Regions from separate parts of the Streptomyces sp. NPDC001536 genome, predicted to be linked through region 2. Evidence: riboswitches for the same ligand, from Rfam matches in the RefSeq annotation. Region 2 holds a riboswitch; the other holds the start of a gene.
The links. Region 2 has a riboswitch for ZMP and ZTP ahead of ACFY0U_RS24685 (glycine hydroxymethyltransferase). Riboswitches for the same ligand answer to the same signal wherever they lie in the genome.
Positions count from the first base shown of each region.

Region 1 (7,094 bases), on a different contig from region 2:
CGCGGTCGCCGCCGGCCTCGCCGCGGCCGCCGGAAGTGTCCGCTTCGGTCCCGCCGCCCCCGTACTGACCGGTGCCGCCGCTGCCGCCGTGACCGCCATGGCGACCTTCCTCCCCTCCATGACCCCCCGCTGGAGCCGCTGATGCCCTCGCTCATCCGCACACCCGGACGCACCGAACTGCCCACCGCCGACGAGGTGGTGGTCCACACCCTCCTCAACTGTCTGCTGCGCGAGGTGTCCGGCCCCGAGCACCAGAGCGTCGTCAGCGGCGGGCGCCTCCTGCTGCGCCTGCCCCGGCGTGGCGTGCTGCTGCGCGTCGCCCTGCGCCGCACCTCGCTGCTCGGCGCGCATCGCTTCACCGGCCCCGTCTGCGAGCAGCGGGACGGCGACTGGGCGGAGTTGGACTGGCGCCGCCTCGCCGAGTACACGCACGACGAACTGTCGCTGCGGACCGGGGTGCGCAACGAGGAGTTCCTGGACCAGATCGCCTCCAGTCACGAGGCCGTCACGACCGCCCTCGCCGCGCCCCGCACCGGTCCCGGCGACACCTACCTGGCCTCCGAGCAGTCCCTGCTGTTCGGTCACCGTTTCCATCCCACGCCCAAGGCCCGCACCGGCGACCCGCGCGCCTGGTCGGCGTACGCCCCGGAGGCAGGGGCCGCCTTCCCGCTGCGGCACCTCGCCGTACGGGAGCACTTGATCGCCGAGGAGACCGCGGAGCCGTCGGCCACCGCCGCGTTGGACCGGCTGCGCCCCGACGTCCCGGACGGCTACCGACTGCTGCCCGCCCACCCCTGGCAGTACGACACACTCCGCGACCACCCGGCGCTGCGCGCGGCCCTCGACAACGGCGACGTCCTGGACCTCGGTCCGGGCGGTCAGCCCTTCGCGGCGACCGCGTCCGTGCGCACGCTCTACGACGGACGGACCTTCCTCAAGTTCAGCCTGAACGTGCGGATCACCAACTGCCTGCGCAAGAACAGCAGTTACGAGCTGTCCGGTGCCGTCGCCCTGACCCGCGTCCTGGCCCCGGCCCTGGCCGACCTCGCCGATCGCTTCCCCGGCAGCGCGGTGCTCCGCGAGCCCGCCTACCGCACGCTCGCCCTGCCGGGGCCCGACGGCAGCCCGGACCAGGCGCTGTTCGAGGGCTTCGGCGTGATCGTCCGCGAGGGCCTGCCCGAGCGGCTCGCACCCGGCACTACGGCCCTGCTGGCGGCCGCCGTCGCCGACGAGTACCCGAGCAGCAGTGCCCACATCTCCCGTCTGCTCGACGGGGCCGACGCACCGGCGGCCCTCGACTGGTGGTCGGCGTACCTCGATCTGCTCGTCCCGCCGGTCCTGGCCGCCTACTTCGACCACGGCCTGGTTCTCGAACCCCATCTCCAGAACGTCCTGGTGTGCGTGGACGGCGACGGCATGCCCGCCCAGGTGCTCTTCCGCGATCTGGAGGGCACCAAGCTGGTCCCCGAGCACCACGCCGAGACCCTGGCGGCGCTGCCGCCCGAGGTCGCGGGCCCGATGACGTACGACGCGCAGCGCGGCTGGGACCGGGTCGTCTACTGCCTCCTGGTCAACCACATCGCGGAGCTGCTCGCGGCCCTCGCCGATCTGCATCCGGAGGCGGAGGCCGAGCTGTGGGGCCGTGTCCGTTCGACGCTCCGGTCGTACGCCGACCGGCTCGGCTGCCCGCCCCGTCTCTCCGCCCTGCTCGCGGGCGTACCGCTGCCCGCGAAGGCGAACCTGCTGACTCGCTGGGAGCGCAAGGCCGACCGCGAGGCCGGTTACGTCCGTCTGCCGTCCCCGCTCGCCGAGGACATCCTGACCGGGAGCACCCGATGACCCCCGCCGTCCACGACCGCGCTCTCACCCTCGCGTCGGCCGAACTGCCCGCCTATGTCTACGACTTGGCCGCGCTGCGCACCCACGCCGCCGCCGTGCGGTCCGCTCTTCCCGAGCAAGTCGAGCTGTACTACGCCGCCAAGGCCAACCCCGAGCCGGAGATCCTCGCCGCGCTCGGTCCCTACGTCGACGGCTACGAGGTCTCCTCGGGCGGTGAACTCGCCCATGTGGCCGAGGCGGTGCCGGGGCGTCCGCTGGCTTTCGGCGGTCCCGGCAAGACGCCGGACGAGGTGGCGGCCGCTCTGGAGCGGGGGGTCGAGCGCTTCCACGTCGAGAGCGCGTACGAGCTGCGGATGCTGGGGGAGCTGGCGCGGCGGGCGGGGCGGCGGGTCGCGGTGCTGCCGCGGGTCAACCTGCCCTTGTCCGACGGTTCGCTGGCGGGCAGTTCGCTGGCGATGGGCGGGCGTCCGACGCCGTTCGGCATGGACCCCGCCCAGGCTGTGCAGGTGGTGCGCGCGCTCACGGACGGAACCTACCCGCACCTCGAACTGCGGGGTGTTCACGCCCACTTGGCCAGCGGCCTCGAAGCCCCGGAGCAGCTCGCGGTGGCCGAGGCGATCGTGGCCTGGGCGACCGGACTCGGGGCCCCGGTCGCGGAGGTCAACGTCGGCGGCGGCATGCACGTCGACTACGCGGACCCGGACCGGCGCTTCGACTGGGCATCGTACGGCGAGGGGCTCGACCGTCTCGCCGCGGCGCACCCGGGGTTGACGCTGCGTATCGAGCCGGGGCGGGCGCTGACGGCGTACTGCGGCTGGTACGCCACGGAGGTGCTGGACGTGAAGCGCAGCCACGGTGAGGAGTTCGGTGTGGTCCGGGGCGGTACCCACCATCTGCGGACCCCGGCGACGAAGGGCCACGACCAGCCCTGTTCCGTCCTGACGGTGGACGGCTGGCCGCACCCGTGGCCGCGGCCGGCTGCCGAGGGCGAACACGTCACGCTGGCCGGGCAGTTGTGCACGCCGAAGGACGTCCTCGCCCGCCGGGTCCCCGCGGCGGGGCTGCGGGCGGGTGACCGGGTGCTGTTCTGCCTCGCGGGTGCCTACGCGTGGAACATCTCCCACCACGACTTCCTGATGCATCCCCGGCCCGGCTTCCACTTCCTGGACGCCGGGCCGGAGGTCACCGCTCGGTCCTAGAACGGGTAGTGCGCCTGCTGGGTGGCGATGGTCACCCAGCGGGTGTTGGAGAAGGCCTCGATGCCCCAGCGTCCGCCGAAGCGGCCGTATCCGGAGGCCTTGAAGCCGCCGAAGGGGGCCTGCGGCTCGTCGGCCACCGACTGGTCGTTGATGTGCACGATGCCGGTGCGGATCCTGCGCGCGACCGCCAGTCCGTGGGTGGCGTTCTCGGTGATGATGCCGCAGGTCAGGCCGTTCTCCGTGTCGTTGGCGACGGCCACTGCGGTGTCGTCGTCGGAGAACGTCTCGACCACGCACACCGGCCCGAACGCCTCGGCGTGGTAGATCTCGGCGTCCTTCGGCACATCGGTGAGCACGGTCGCCGCATGCACCGCTCCGTCGGGCTTGCCACCGCCGGTGAGGACCTTCGCGCCCTTGGCGACGGCGTCCTCGACCAGAGCGGCCACGCGCTGCGCGGCGGAGGCGGCGACGAGCGGACCGACCACGGTGTGCGGGTCGTTCGGGTCACCGGCCTTCAGCGAGGCGGTCTTGGCGGTGAACTTCCGGGTGAACTCCTCGGCCAGCGACTCGTGGACGAGGATCCGGTCGCCGGACATGCAGATCTGTCCGGCGTTCATGAACACGCTGAAGGTGACCGCGTTCACGGCGTAGTCGACGTCCGCGTCGTCGAGCACGATCACCGAGTTCTTGCCGCCCAACTCCAGTACGGCGGGCTTGAGATGACGGGCGGCGTGCTCGCCGATGATCCGGCCCACGTTGGTGGAGCCGGTGAAGTTCACCGCGCGCACGCGCTCGTCGGCTATGAGCGCCTCGGCGATCTCGGCCGCGTCCTCACGAGCGTTGGTGACGACATTGAGCACCCCGTCCGGAAGTCCGGCCTCGCGCAGCACGTCGGCCACGAACAGGCCGCAGGCGATGGGAGCGTCCTCGCTCGTCTTGACGACGACGGTGTTGCCGGCGGCCAGCGGCGCCGCGACCGCCCGTACCCCGAGGATGACCGGCGCGTTCCACGGCGCGAACGCGGCCACCACACCGACCGGTTCACGGACCGCGAGGCCCAGCGCGCCCTGCTCCTGGGCGGTGAGGACCTCGCCGCGCGGGGCCGTCACGGCGGCGGCCGCCTCGCGCAGCATGTTCGCGGCGAGGTAGACGTTGAAGTGCGCCCACGGTGCGGTGCCGCCCGCCTCGTGGGCCATCAGTTCGGCGACCTTGTCGCCCTTGCCGTCGAGGAGGTCGGCGGCCTTCAGCAGAATCGCGCGCCGGGCGAACGGGGCCAGCGCGGCCCACTCGGGGAACGCCGCCTCGGCCGCGTCCACGGCCCGCCGTACGTCCTCCGGGCCCGCGGCCGCGACGGTCGCATACACCTCCCCCGTGTAAGGGTTGACATCCTCCGCCCTACGGCCGGAAGCGGCGGGCACGTCCTTGCCGCCTATGAACAGTTCGCGGGTGATGGGCATGATGCGGACCTCTTTGTTCGCCACGTGAACCAAGATTCATTTCTAAGCGCATGCTCTGTTCACCCGGCAACAATGTCAAGGGCCGCCCGGCCGTGCTTGGTTTCTGGTGGCCGGGCGGCCCTCGGTGCGGACGTACGCGTGTCGATCAGTACTGGATACCCGGCAGCAGCTGAGTGACGGGGGCGGCCAGATCGGTCACCTGGCTCAGCTGGTTGAGGTCGTTCAGCTTGTTGAGCTCCGCCAGCTGCGCGGAGGGCCGCGGAAGCGCGTCCTTGTACTCCGCGGGCAGGTCGCTCACGGTGAGCGAGTCGAGCGTGGCCATCGGGCTCAGGGGGGCGGCGCCCTTGCCCTCGGGAGCGGCGCTCGCCATCGGAGCGGCGAGACCGGTGACGCCGACGGCGAGACCGACGACGGCGGCGATACGTCGAGTGGAGATCATGTTTTCAGCAACGCCGACGGGCCCGCGCCGGACACGGGCACCGGTCCTCGCTCACCCGTCAGGCGGAGTGTCGCGGTTGCGCTTGCCGAGCCCGGCGGGGCGGAGGAGTCTCGAAGGAGAGGCCCACGCGGCCCGTTCCCCTACGGCCGCGGGCCTCGCCGGAGGTCAGTCATGGGCACCGCTTTCAGCACCGAGACACTGCGCCAGAGCATCGAGGGAAACACCGCGACGAATCTGCTGTCGCTCTACGCGGACGACGCGGAACTGCGCGTCGTGGACCGCAACACCCAACCCAGCAGCCCGAGGGTCCTGCACGGCCGTGACGAGATCGGCGAACTCCTCGAGGACGTCTACAGCCGCGACATGACGCACAAAGTGGAGCGCTGTGTCATGGACGGCGACACCGTCGCGTTCAGCGAGAGCTGTCTGTACTCGGACGGGGTGCGTGTCCTCGCCGAGTCGATGATCACGCTGCGCGACGGCAAGATCGCCGAACAGATCATGATCCAGGCATGGGACGAGTAGGGAGCCGGTTGCCGAAGGTCCGGATCACGACTCGGCTGACCTGGACCTTCGCCGTGCGGGCCGGTCCGGTCCGCACTCCGCGGCCACGACCGGCTTCCGCGGCAGGTCGGCTGGCGTCCGTCGCTCTTCTGCGGTCAGTGCTGCGAGGAGCGCGACCTCGTCCGCTTCCTCCGCCGCGTGCTGTTCGAAGGCGGCGTTTCCGGCGTCGGTGAGCCGGACCTGCCCTCTTCGCCGATCGGCGCTCTCGTGCGTGCACCTCACCTTCACGCCCAGGCGACCGGGTTCCTGGCCGGAGTCGAACGGGGTGCCGGCCGCACGACCGGCTCGGTTAGGCTGATGGCGGGCCGTGACTGGCGCTGAGGTGGAGCACCACCGGGGAGCGGTCCGCAGTATCTGATGCCGTGCGCCTGGGCGAACCGACTACCAGCCCAGGAGTGGATCATGTCTCAGGCCCGGCTCATGGACGGCACGGCGCTCGTCCGGCGGATCGTGGAGGAGACCGGCAAGCGCGCCGCCGACCTCACCGAACGCACCGGCACCACCCCCTGTCTCGCGACCGTACTGGTCGGCGAGGACCCCGCCTCCGTGACGTACGTCCGGATGAAGCAGAACCGGTGCCGCAAGGCCAGGATCGCCTCCCGGCACGTGGAGCTGCCCGCGGCGACCACGACCGAGGAGCTGGTCGGCACCCTCAAGGCGCTCTCCGCCGATCCCGCCGTGCACGGCATCCTGCTCCAGCATCCGATGGGTGAGCACATCGACGAGCGGGCCGCTTTCGAGGCGATCGCGCCCGAGAAGGACGTCGACGGCGTCACCTTCGCCTCGTTCGCGACGATGAGCTTCGGCCTGCCGGGCTTCGTGTCGTGCACGCCCGGCGGCATCATGCGGCTGCTCGACGAGTACGGCGTCGACCCGTCCGGCAAGCGGGCCGTGGTCGTGGGCCGCAGCGCGATCCTCGGCAAGCCGGCCGGCATGCTGCTGCTCGCCCGCGACGCGACGGTGACGTACTGCCACTCGCGCACGGCGGACCTGTCCGCGGCCGTCCGCGAGGCGGACATCGTCGTCGCCGCCGTGGGCCGGGCGCGGCTCATCAAGGGCCAGGACATCAAGCCCGGCGCGGTCGTGCTCGACGCCGGCTACAACGAGGGGAACGTCGGTGACGTCGACTTCGACTCCGCCGTGGAACGGGCCTCGCTGATCACCCCGGTGCCGGGCGGTGTCGGTCCGATGACGATCGCCACGCTGCTGGAGCAGACGGTCGACGCGGCCGCCCGGCAGCTCGGGGTCTGAATCAGCGCGTCCAGGCGCTGTAGTCCATGACGTCACCGGCCTGCACGCCGTACTCGGGCTCCGCCTTCGTGAAGGTGGTCTCCAGGCCGAGTACGGCGCCGCTGACCGGATCCATGATCAGCATCCGGCGGGTGCCCGACTGCCGGTACACATACGCCTGTCCGCGGCGCCCGAGCCGGTCGGTGACCTGTCCGACGGGCTTCAGCCCCTCGGCGTCCGCGAGCATCTCGGCCACCGCCCCGGACTCGCGGGCGCCGAGGGTCCAGTTGTCGAGGAGGACCCGGACGCCGTCGAGGAGCTGACCGGTGTCCAGTGCGGTGTCGGTGTACGTGGCTTCCCGAAGGT
Region 1 covers NZ_JBIAVQ010000016.1:259,625-266,718, forward strand. Annotated here, with positions in the region: gene ACFY0U_RS36480 (MFS transporter) at 1-142, shown strand, start outside; gene ACFY0U_RS36485 (IucA/IucC family protein) at 142-1,839, shown strand; gene ACFY0U_RS36490 (type III PLP-dependent enzyme) at 1,836-3,038, shown strand; gene ACFY0U_RS36495 (aldehyde dehydrogenase family protein) at 3,035-4,495, opposite strand; gene ACFY0U_RS36500 (hypothetical protein) at 4,641-4,934, opposite strand; gene ACFY0U_RS36505 (nuclear transport factor 2 family protein) at 5,106-5,459, shown strand; ZMP/ZTP riboswitch at 5,796-5,879, shown strand; gene ACFY0U_RS36510 (bifunctional 5,10-methylenetetrahydrofolate dehydrogenase/5,10-methenyltetrahydrofolate cyclohydrolase) at 5,901-6,749, shown strand; gene ACFY0U_RS36515 (CU044_5270 family protein) at 6,751-7,094, opposite strand, start outside.
Region 1: another riboswitch for ZMP and ZTP. It lies ahead of ACFY0U_RS36510 (bifunctional 5,10-methylenetetrahydrofolate dehydrogenase/5,10-methenyltetrahydrofolate cyclohydrolase); the one in region 2 lies ahead of ACFY0U_RS24685 (glycine hydroxymethyltransferase).

Region 2 (7,094 bases):
TGCCGTGAGGCTCCGGGACCGCGATCGACACGCCGATCGTTACGGTCCCCACGTCGTCTCCCTGTCTTCCTGTTCGGGTTCGTCCCGGCCGTACGGCTATCGACTGTACGGCCACGGCTGTGTTGTGGGCAGGCGCAACCGTAGTGATGTGCAGCGCTCTGTCCAGTGGTACGTGTGTGCGGGCTTACGCCTCAGTGCTTGGCGGGCAGAAAGCCGACCCGGTCATAGGCCTGGGCGAGCGTCTCCGCGGCGACGGCGCGTGCCTTCTCGGCACCCTTGGCCAGGATCGAGTCCAGCGTCTCCGGGTCGTCCAGATACTGCTGGGTGCGCTCCCGGAACGGCGTCACGAACTCGACCATGACCTCGGCGAGGTCCGTCTTGAGCGCACCGTAGCCCTTGCCGTCGTACTTCTGCTCCAGTTCCGCGATTCCCGTACCCGTGAGGGTCGAGTAGATGCTGAGCAGATTGCTGACACCGGGCTTGTTCTCGGCGTCGTAGCGGATGACGGTGTCGGTGTCGGTGACCGCGCTCTTGACCTTCTTGGCGGTGGCCTTCGGTTCGTCGAGGAGGTTGATCAGGCCCTTCGGCGTGGACGCCGACTTGCTCATCTTGATCGACGGGTCCTGGAGGTCGTAGATCTTCGCCGTCTCCTTGAGGATGTACGGCTTCGGGACCTCGAACGTCGTCCCGAACCGGCCGTTGAAGCGCTCGGCGAGGTCACGGGTGAGCTCGATGTGCTGGCGCTGGTCCTCGCCGACCGGGACCTCGTTGGCCTGGTACAGCAGGATGTCGGCGACCTGGAGGATCGGGTACGTGAAGAGGCCGACGGAGGCCCGCTCCGCGCCCTGCTTGGCGGACTTGTCCTTGAACTGGGTCATGCGGGAGGCCTCGCCGAAGCCGGTGAAGCAGTTCATGACCCAGGCGAGCTGGGCGTGCTCGGGGACATGGCTCTGGACGAACAGCGTGCAGCGCTCGGGGTCGAGACCGGCGGCCAGCAGCTGGGCGGCGGCCAGCCGGGTGTTCGCGCGCAGCTCCGCCGGGTCCTGCGGAATGGTGATCGCGTGCAGGTCGACGACCATGTAGAACGCGTCGTGGGACTCCTGCAGGGCCACCCACTGGCGGACGGCGCCGAGGTAGTTGCCGAGGTGGAACGAGCCTGCGGTGGGCTGGATTCCGGAGAGCACGCGGGGACGATCAGAGGCCATGCTCACCATTCTCTCAGGTGTCGGCCCCCGATCCGGAACTGGTCGGAAACAGATGGGAACCGATCCGTCTCCTGCGGTGTAACAAAGGTGTGAGAACGCGGGAGGGGGGCCGCATCGTCGATGAGGCCGCGGTGATCGCACGGGTACGCGCCGGGGAGCCGGAGGCGTACGCGGAGCTGGTGCGTGCCCACACGGGCATCGCGATGCGGGCGGCCGCGGCACTCGGGGCGGGTGCGGACGCGGAGGACGTGGTGCAGCAGGCCTTCGTCAAGGCGTACTGCGCGCTGGGCCGGTTCAAGGACGGCGCGTCGTTCAAGCCGTGGCTGCTGTCGATCGTGGCCAATGAGACGAGGAACACAGTGCGTACGGCTGCCCGCCAGCGCACGCTCGCCGGCCGCGAGGCGGCCTTCGCGGAGGCTGAGCCGCTGATACCGGAATCGGCGGACCCGGCGGTGGCCACCTTGGAGACGGAGCGCCGCGTGGCCCTGCTGTCCGCAGTGGAGAAGCTGAGCGAGGAGCATCGCCTGGTCGTCACCTACCGCTATCTGCTGGAGATGGACGAGTCCGAGACCGCCCAGGCCCTGGGCTGGCCCCGGGGCACGGTGAAGTCCCGGCTGAACCGCGCGCTGCGGAAACTGAGTCGGCTGCTGCCGGACTTCGAGCCTCGGGAAGGGGGTGATGAGCGTGAGTGAGGGACGGGAGCCGTACGGGGGTGAGGGCGGCCGTGGGCCCGCGGGCGCCGGTGGCCGGGGTCCGCGCGGTCGTGGCGGTGACCGGGGTCCGGCTCCGCGGGGGCGTGGCCATGGGCGGGCGCCGGACGGCGGTGCCTCGCGGCTTCCGGAGGAGCTGCGGGCGCTGGGCAGGTCGCTGGACGCGCCCGGGGCCGACGAGGCCGGTGGGTCCTTCGGCTCCGAGACCATGGTCGAGCGGGTGCTCGGGCAGATACTCGCCGACCAGCTGCCGGTCCCGGTGGCCGAGCCGCCACGCGCCCGTGAGCGGCTGAGCGCGGTGCGGCGCTGGACGCGGATGCGGTGGCGCTCCCTGAGCGCGGCGCTGTGCGGCCTGCTGACGGTGCTCGCGCTCACGCCGCCGGTGCGGGCCGCGGTCTACGACTGGTTCGACTTCGGCGGGGTCGAGGTGCGGTACGACCCGTCGGCGACGCCCTCGCCCGGTGCCGAGGTGCCCGGCTGCGGGCACTCGGTGTCCCTCGCGGAGGCGGGGCGGCGGGCCGGGTTCGCGCCGCTGGTTCCGGAGGCGCTCGGCAGCCCTGACGCGGTGGCGGTGACCGCTGGGTCGCAGGGGCGGACTCTGGTGACCCTGTGCTGGCGTGAGCGGGGGAAGACGATCCGGCTGGACCAGTTCGCGGCCGGCCTGGACATCGCGTTCACGAAGACCGTGCGCGAGCAGCCGGAGTGGATCTCCCTGGGCGACGAGCCCTCGGACATCGGCGCGGCGAACGGCACGGCCCTGTGGTTTCCGCGCCCCCACCTGCTGACCTTCTGGCTGGTGGACGCGGACGGGGAGCGCTACGCCCACAAGGCGCGGACCGCCGGGCCGACCCTGCTGTGGAGCCATGCGGTGGGCACCGAGGACGTGACGCTGCGGATGGAGGGCGTCGCGTCCAAGGCGCGGGCGGTGGAGATCGCGAAGTCGCTGGAGAAGTCTCCGAAATAGTGCGGGCGGGGTGGGAACCCCGAGGGGTCGGGCGGTGTACCAGAAGTGACACACGGCTCGCGCGGACGGGGGCGGGCCGTACGGCATCGGCTGGTTGGGGGTTCTGATGCACAGGCGGATGGGCGGCTGGAGGGGTGGGCGGCGTCGACTGGCGGCGCTGGCAGGGGTGTTGGCGGCTGCGGTCGGGCTGGCCCTGGGGGGCGCGGGGTCCGCTTCGGCGGGTGGGCCGACCAGCGTGCTGATCGTCTCGCCGGAGAGCACGGAGACGGCCTCGCTCTACCACTCCGACGAGAAGTACGGCGAGTTGCAGCAGCTCCTCGGCGAACCGGGCGCGGGCTCGGCGGCCAAGCCTCCCGAGGCCGATCTGGTCACCGGTCCGCAGATCAATGTCACCTGGATGCTGCACGACGTGACGCCGTGGCGGGTCGACCGGGTCTATCCGGCGGCGGACTCCAAGGCGGTCTGGATACACACGGCGGCGAACCTGGAGGCGTCGACGAACGGCACCTGGCACCGCGCCGAGCAGCCGGCCGTCCTCCGCGGTCTCCTGGAGAACCTGGGCGTGATGGGCGAGGCCTCCGACGGTGCCTCCTCGGTGGAGTACCCCCCGCCCTGGGACATGCACGGCACGGAGTCGGCGGAGGCCACCGAGGCGACACCCGCGGCGGCCCCGGCCCAGCGGCCCGGCTCGGGGGACGGCGCCGACTGGTGGTGGGCGCTGCCGGGCCTCGCGGCCGGTGCGGTGCTGGCGCTGGTGCTGCGGCCTTTCGCCACCCGGCTGCCGGAGGTGCCGGCGCTGCGGCGGTGGAGGGTGCGGGAGCCGGGGCCCCGGCAGGAACTGAGGGACGTATGAGGGCTGGCTTCCGTGGCACCGGGGGTCGGGCCGGCCGTCGGGTGCCTGCCTCCGTGGCGCCGGGAGTCGGGCCGGTCGTCGGGTTCGCGGGCGGGGCCGGCGGGACGCCGCTGATACGCCGCGCGGCGGACCGGCGGGGAGCCGGACCGCCGCGGGAGGGGGCACGTCAGGAACTCATCGACCTGTGAGAGTCGCCGTTCTTTGACAACTCAAGAGCGCGTTGGTCAGCCGAGGTCGATCTCGGGGTACAGCGGGAAGCCGGCCACGAGGTCGGTGGCGCGGTGGGAGATCTCGTCGGCGACCTTGGCGTCGAGGACGTGGGAGGCCTTGGAGGGGGCGCCCGACTTGGTGGTGCCCGGCTCGGCGGTGGTGAGGACGCGGTCGATGAGGCCGGCGACCTCGTCCATCTCGGCGGTGCCCAGTCCACGGGTGGTGAGGGCGGGGGTGCCGATCCGGATGCCGGAGGTGTACCAGGCGCCGTTGGGGTCGGCCGGGATCGCGTTGCGGTTGGTGACGATGCCCGAGTCGAGGAGGGCGGACTCGGCCTGGCGGCCGGTGAGGCCGTAGGAGGAGGCGACGTCGATCAGGTTGAGGTGGTTGTCGGTGCCGCCGGTGACGAGGGTGGCGCCGCGGCGCATCAGGCCCTCGGCGAGGGCGCGGGAGTTGTCGACGATGCGCTGGGCGTAGTCCTGGAAGGAGGGCTGGCGGGCCTCGGCCAGCGCCACCGCCTTCGCGGCCATGACGTGCGGGAGCGGGCCGCCGAGGACCATCGGGCAGCCGCGGTCGACCTGGTCCTTGAGGGAGTCGTCGCACAGGACCATGCCGCCGCGCGGGCCGCGCAGCGACTTGTGGGTGGTGGTGGTGACGATCTGGGCGTGCGGGACCGGGTCGAAGTCGCCGGTGAGGACCTTGCCGGCGACGAGACCCGCGAAGTGCGCCATGTCGACCATCAGCGTCGCGCCGACCTCGTCGGCGATCTCCCGCATGATCCGGAAGTTCACGAGGCGGGGGTACGCCGAGTAGCCGGCGACGATGATCAACGGCTTGAACTCGCGGGCGCTGGTACGCAGGGCCTCGTAGTCGATGAGCCCGGTGGCCGGGTCCGTGCCGTAGGAGCGCTGGTCGAACATCTTGCCGGAGATGTTGGGGCGGAAGCCGTGGGTGAGGTGTCCGCCGGCGTCCAGGGACATGCCGAGCATGCGCTGGTTGCCGAAGGCCTGTCGGAGCTCTGCCCAGTCGGCGTCGGTGAGGTCGTTGACCTGACGGGCGCCGGCCTTCTCCAGGAAGGGGACCTCGACGCGGTCGGCGAGGACGGACCAGAAGGCGACGAGGTTGGCGTCGATGCCGGAGTGCGGCTGGACGTAGGCGTGGCGGGCGCCGAAGAGCTCCTTGGCGTGCTCGGCGGCGAGCGACTCCACGGTGTCGACGTTGCGACAGCCGGCGTAGAAACGGCGGCCGATGGTGCCCTCGGCGTACTTGTCGCTGAACCAGTTGCCCATCGCGAGGAGGGTGGCCGGGGAGGCGTAGTTCTCGGAGGCGATCAGCTTGAGCATCTCGCGCTGATCGTGGACCTCCTGGCCGATGGCGTCGGCGACGCGCGGCTCGACGGCGCGGATCACGTCGAGGGCGGCGCGGAAGGCGGTGGACTCGGTGGAGAGGGGCTGCTGCTCCGACATGTGCGGCCTCCGGATGGCGTGGCGGTTGCGGTCACGATTCACGGTTCGGCCCAGGCGCACGGCACTGTCACTCACAGGCCGCTCCCCGATGGTCCGTCCCATCCCAGCGCGCCAGTCACGGCCCGCGGCCAGCCTACCGGGCGGCCCGGACGGGGGAGGCCCGGCGTCCACCATGCGAGCGAGGAATCACCCTGCTCCGGGCCGTGGTCGCCGTCCGCGGTCGGCGGGGGCGGCCCGGTGCGGCAGGCGGGGTCAGGACGGCTTGCGGCCCCAGGCGAGGACCATGAAGTTGGGGATGTAGGTGGTCCCCTGGAGCTTCGTCAGGGTGATCACCTCCTCGATGTCCGCGTCGCTCACCTCGCCCGTCTCCAGGAGCCGTGGCCGCAGGGAGCGCAGGGTGAGGGGGAAGAAGGCGGCGGAGCCGCCGGTCAGGACGGGGGCGTAGACCTCCGCCCCGACCTCGGTCAGCCCGGCGTCCGCCAGTGCCTGCGGCAGGCGGCGGCCGGTGCCCGGATCCACCCCGGCGGCGCCGAAGGCGGCCCGCAGCGCGCGGCCGAGGCGCTCGGCCACCTCCAGGTACTGAGGCGGGTAGTAGCGGGCGGCGGCCGGGTACATCGGTCCGTCGATGTCGAAGTCCTCCACGAGCACCCAGCCGCCCGGTCGGGTCGCGGCGGCCATGCGCCGCAGTGCCTCGTCGCGGTCGGAGAGGTGTTCCACCACGGCCCGCGCGTGCACGAGGTCGAAGGAGGCGTCGGGGAGCCGGTCCGCGAGGATGTCGTGCCGGCGCACCTCCAGGTTGGACAGGGCGTGGGCCGCGGCGAAGCGCGTGTCGAGGTCGACGGCGAGCACCCGCCCCGCGGCGCCGACCTGCCGGGCCAGCCAGCGGGCGATGCTGCCGGCGCCGCAGCCCACCTCCAGACATCGCCAGCCGTCGGCGACGCCCAGTTCGGTCAGCCGGTGCTTGCTCTGGCCGTCGTAGATCTCCTCCAGCGCGCTGAGCCTGCTGTGCTCGCGCTCCCAGGACGGGTCGAAGACGTATCCGTTCTCCACCGTGGCCGTGTCGCTCACCGATCGCCCCTCTCCGTTCGTCACGGGGCGGTCATTCTGTCGCGTCAGAGGATCACGTGGGGCAGGAAGCGCGCGTATTCGTCAGTCACCGGCCCGGACGACTCGCGGATGCCGAGGCCCGCGGACTCGTCCTCGACGACCCAGGCACCGAGGACGACACGGTTGCCGTCGAAGTCGGGCAGCAGGGCCAACTCCTGGTAGCAGCAGGGTTCTTCACGCGGGACGGGCGCGGCGCCGGGTTCGTGGATCGTCACGCCGGCGCCCTCGCGGCCCAGCAGCGGCTTGGCGACGTACCCCTGTGTATCGGCCAACTCCCGTGGCCCGTCCAGATATGCGGGGAGGAGGTTGGGGTGGCCGGGATACAGCTCCCAGAGGATCGCCAGGAGCGCCTTGTTGCTCAGCAGCATCTTCCAGGCGGGCTCGATCCACAGGGTGCTGCCCGTGCCGCCGCCGTTGTCGAGGGTGTCGAGGACGTGGCCGGCGAAGCGGTCGGTGGTCAGCCACTCCCAGGGGTAGAGCTTGAAGCAGCTGCGGATGAAGCGGAGTTGCTTGTCGACGAAGCGGCCGGACAGCGGGTCCCAGCCGATCTCCTCCATGGAGATCCAGGCGGTGTCCAGG
Region 2 covers NZ_JBIAVQ010000009.1:149,147-156,240, reverse strand. Annotated here, with positions in the region: gene ACFY0U_RS24710 (2'-5' RNA ligase family protein) at 1-52, opposite strand, end outside; gene trpS (tryptophan--tRNA ligase) at 192-1,205, opposite strand; gene ACFY0U_RS24700 (RNA polymerase sigma factor) at 1,337-1,897, shown strand; gene ACFY0U_RS24695 (hypothetical protein) at 1,884-2,879, shown strand; gene ACFY0U_RS24690 (hypothetical protein) at 3,115-3,732, shown strand; gene ACFY0U_RS24685 (glycine hydroxymethyltransferase) at 3,957-5,408, opposite strand; ZMP/ZTP riboswitch at 5,450-5,537, opposite strand; gene ACFY0U_RS24680 (methyltransferase domain-containing protein) at 5,661-6,476, opposite strand; gene ACFY0U_RS24675 (glutathionylspermidine synthase family protein) at 6,521-7,094, opposite strand, start outside.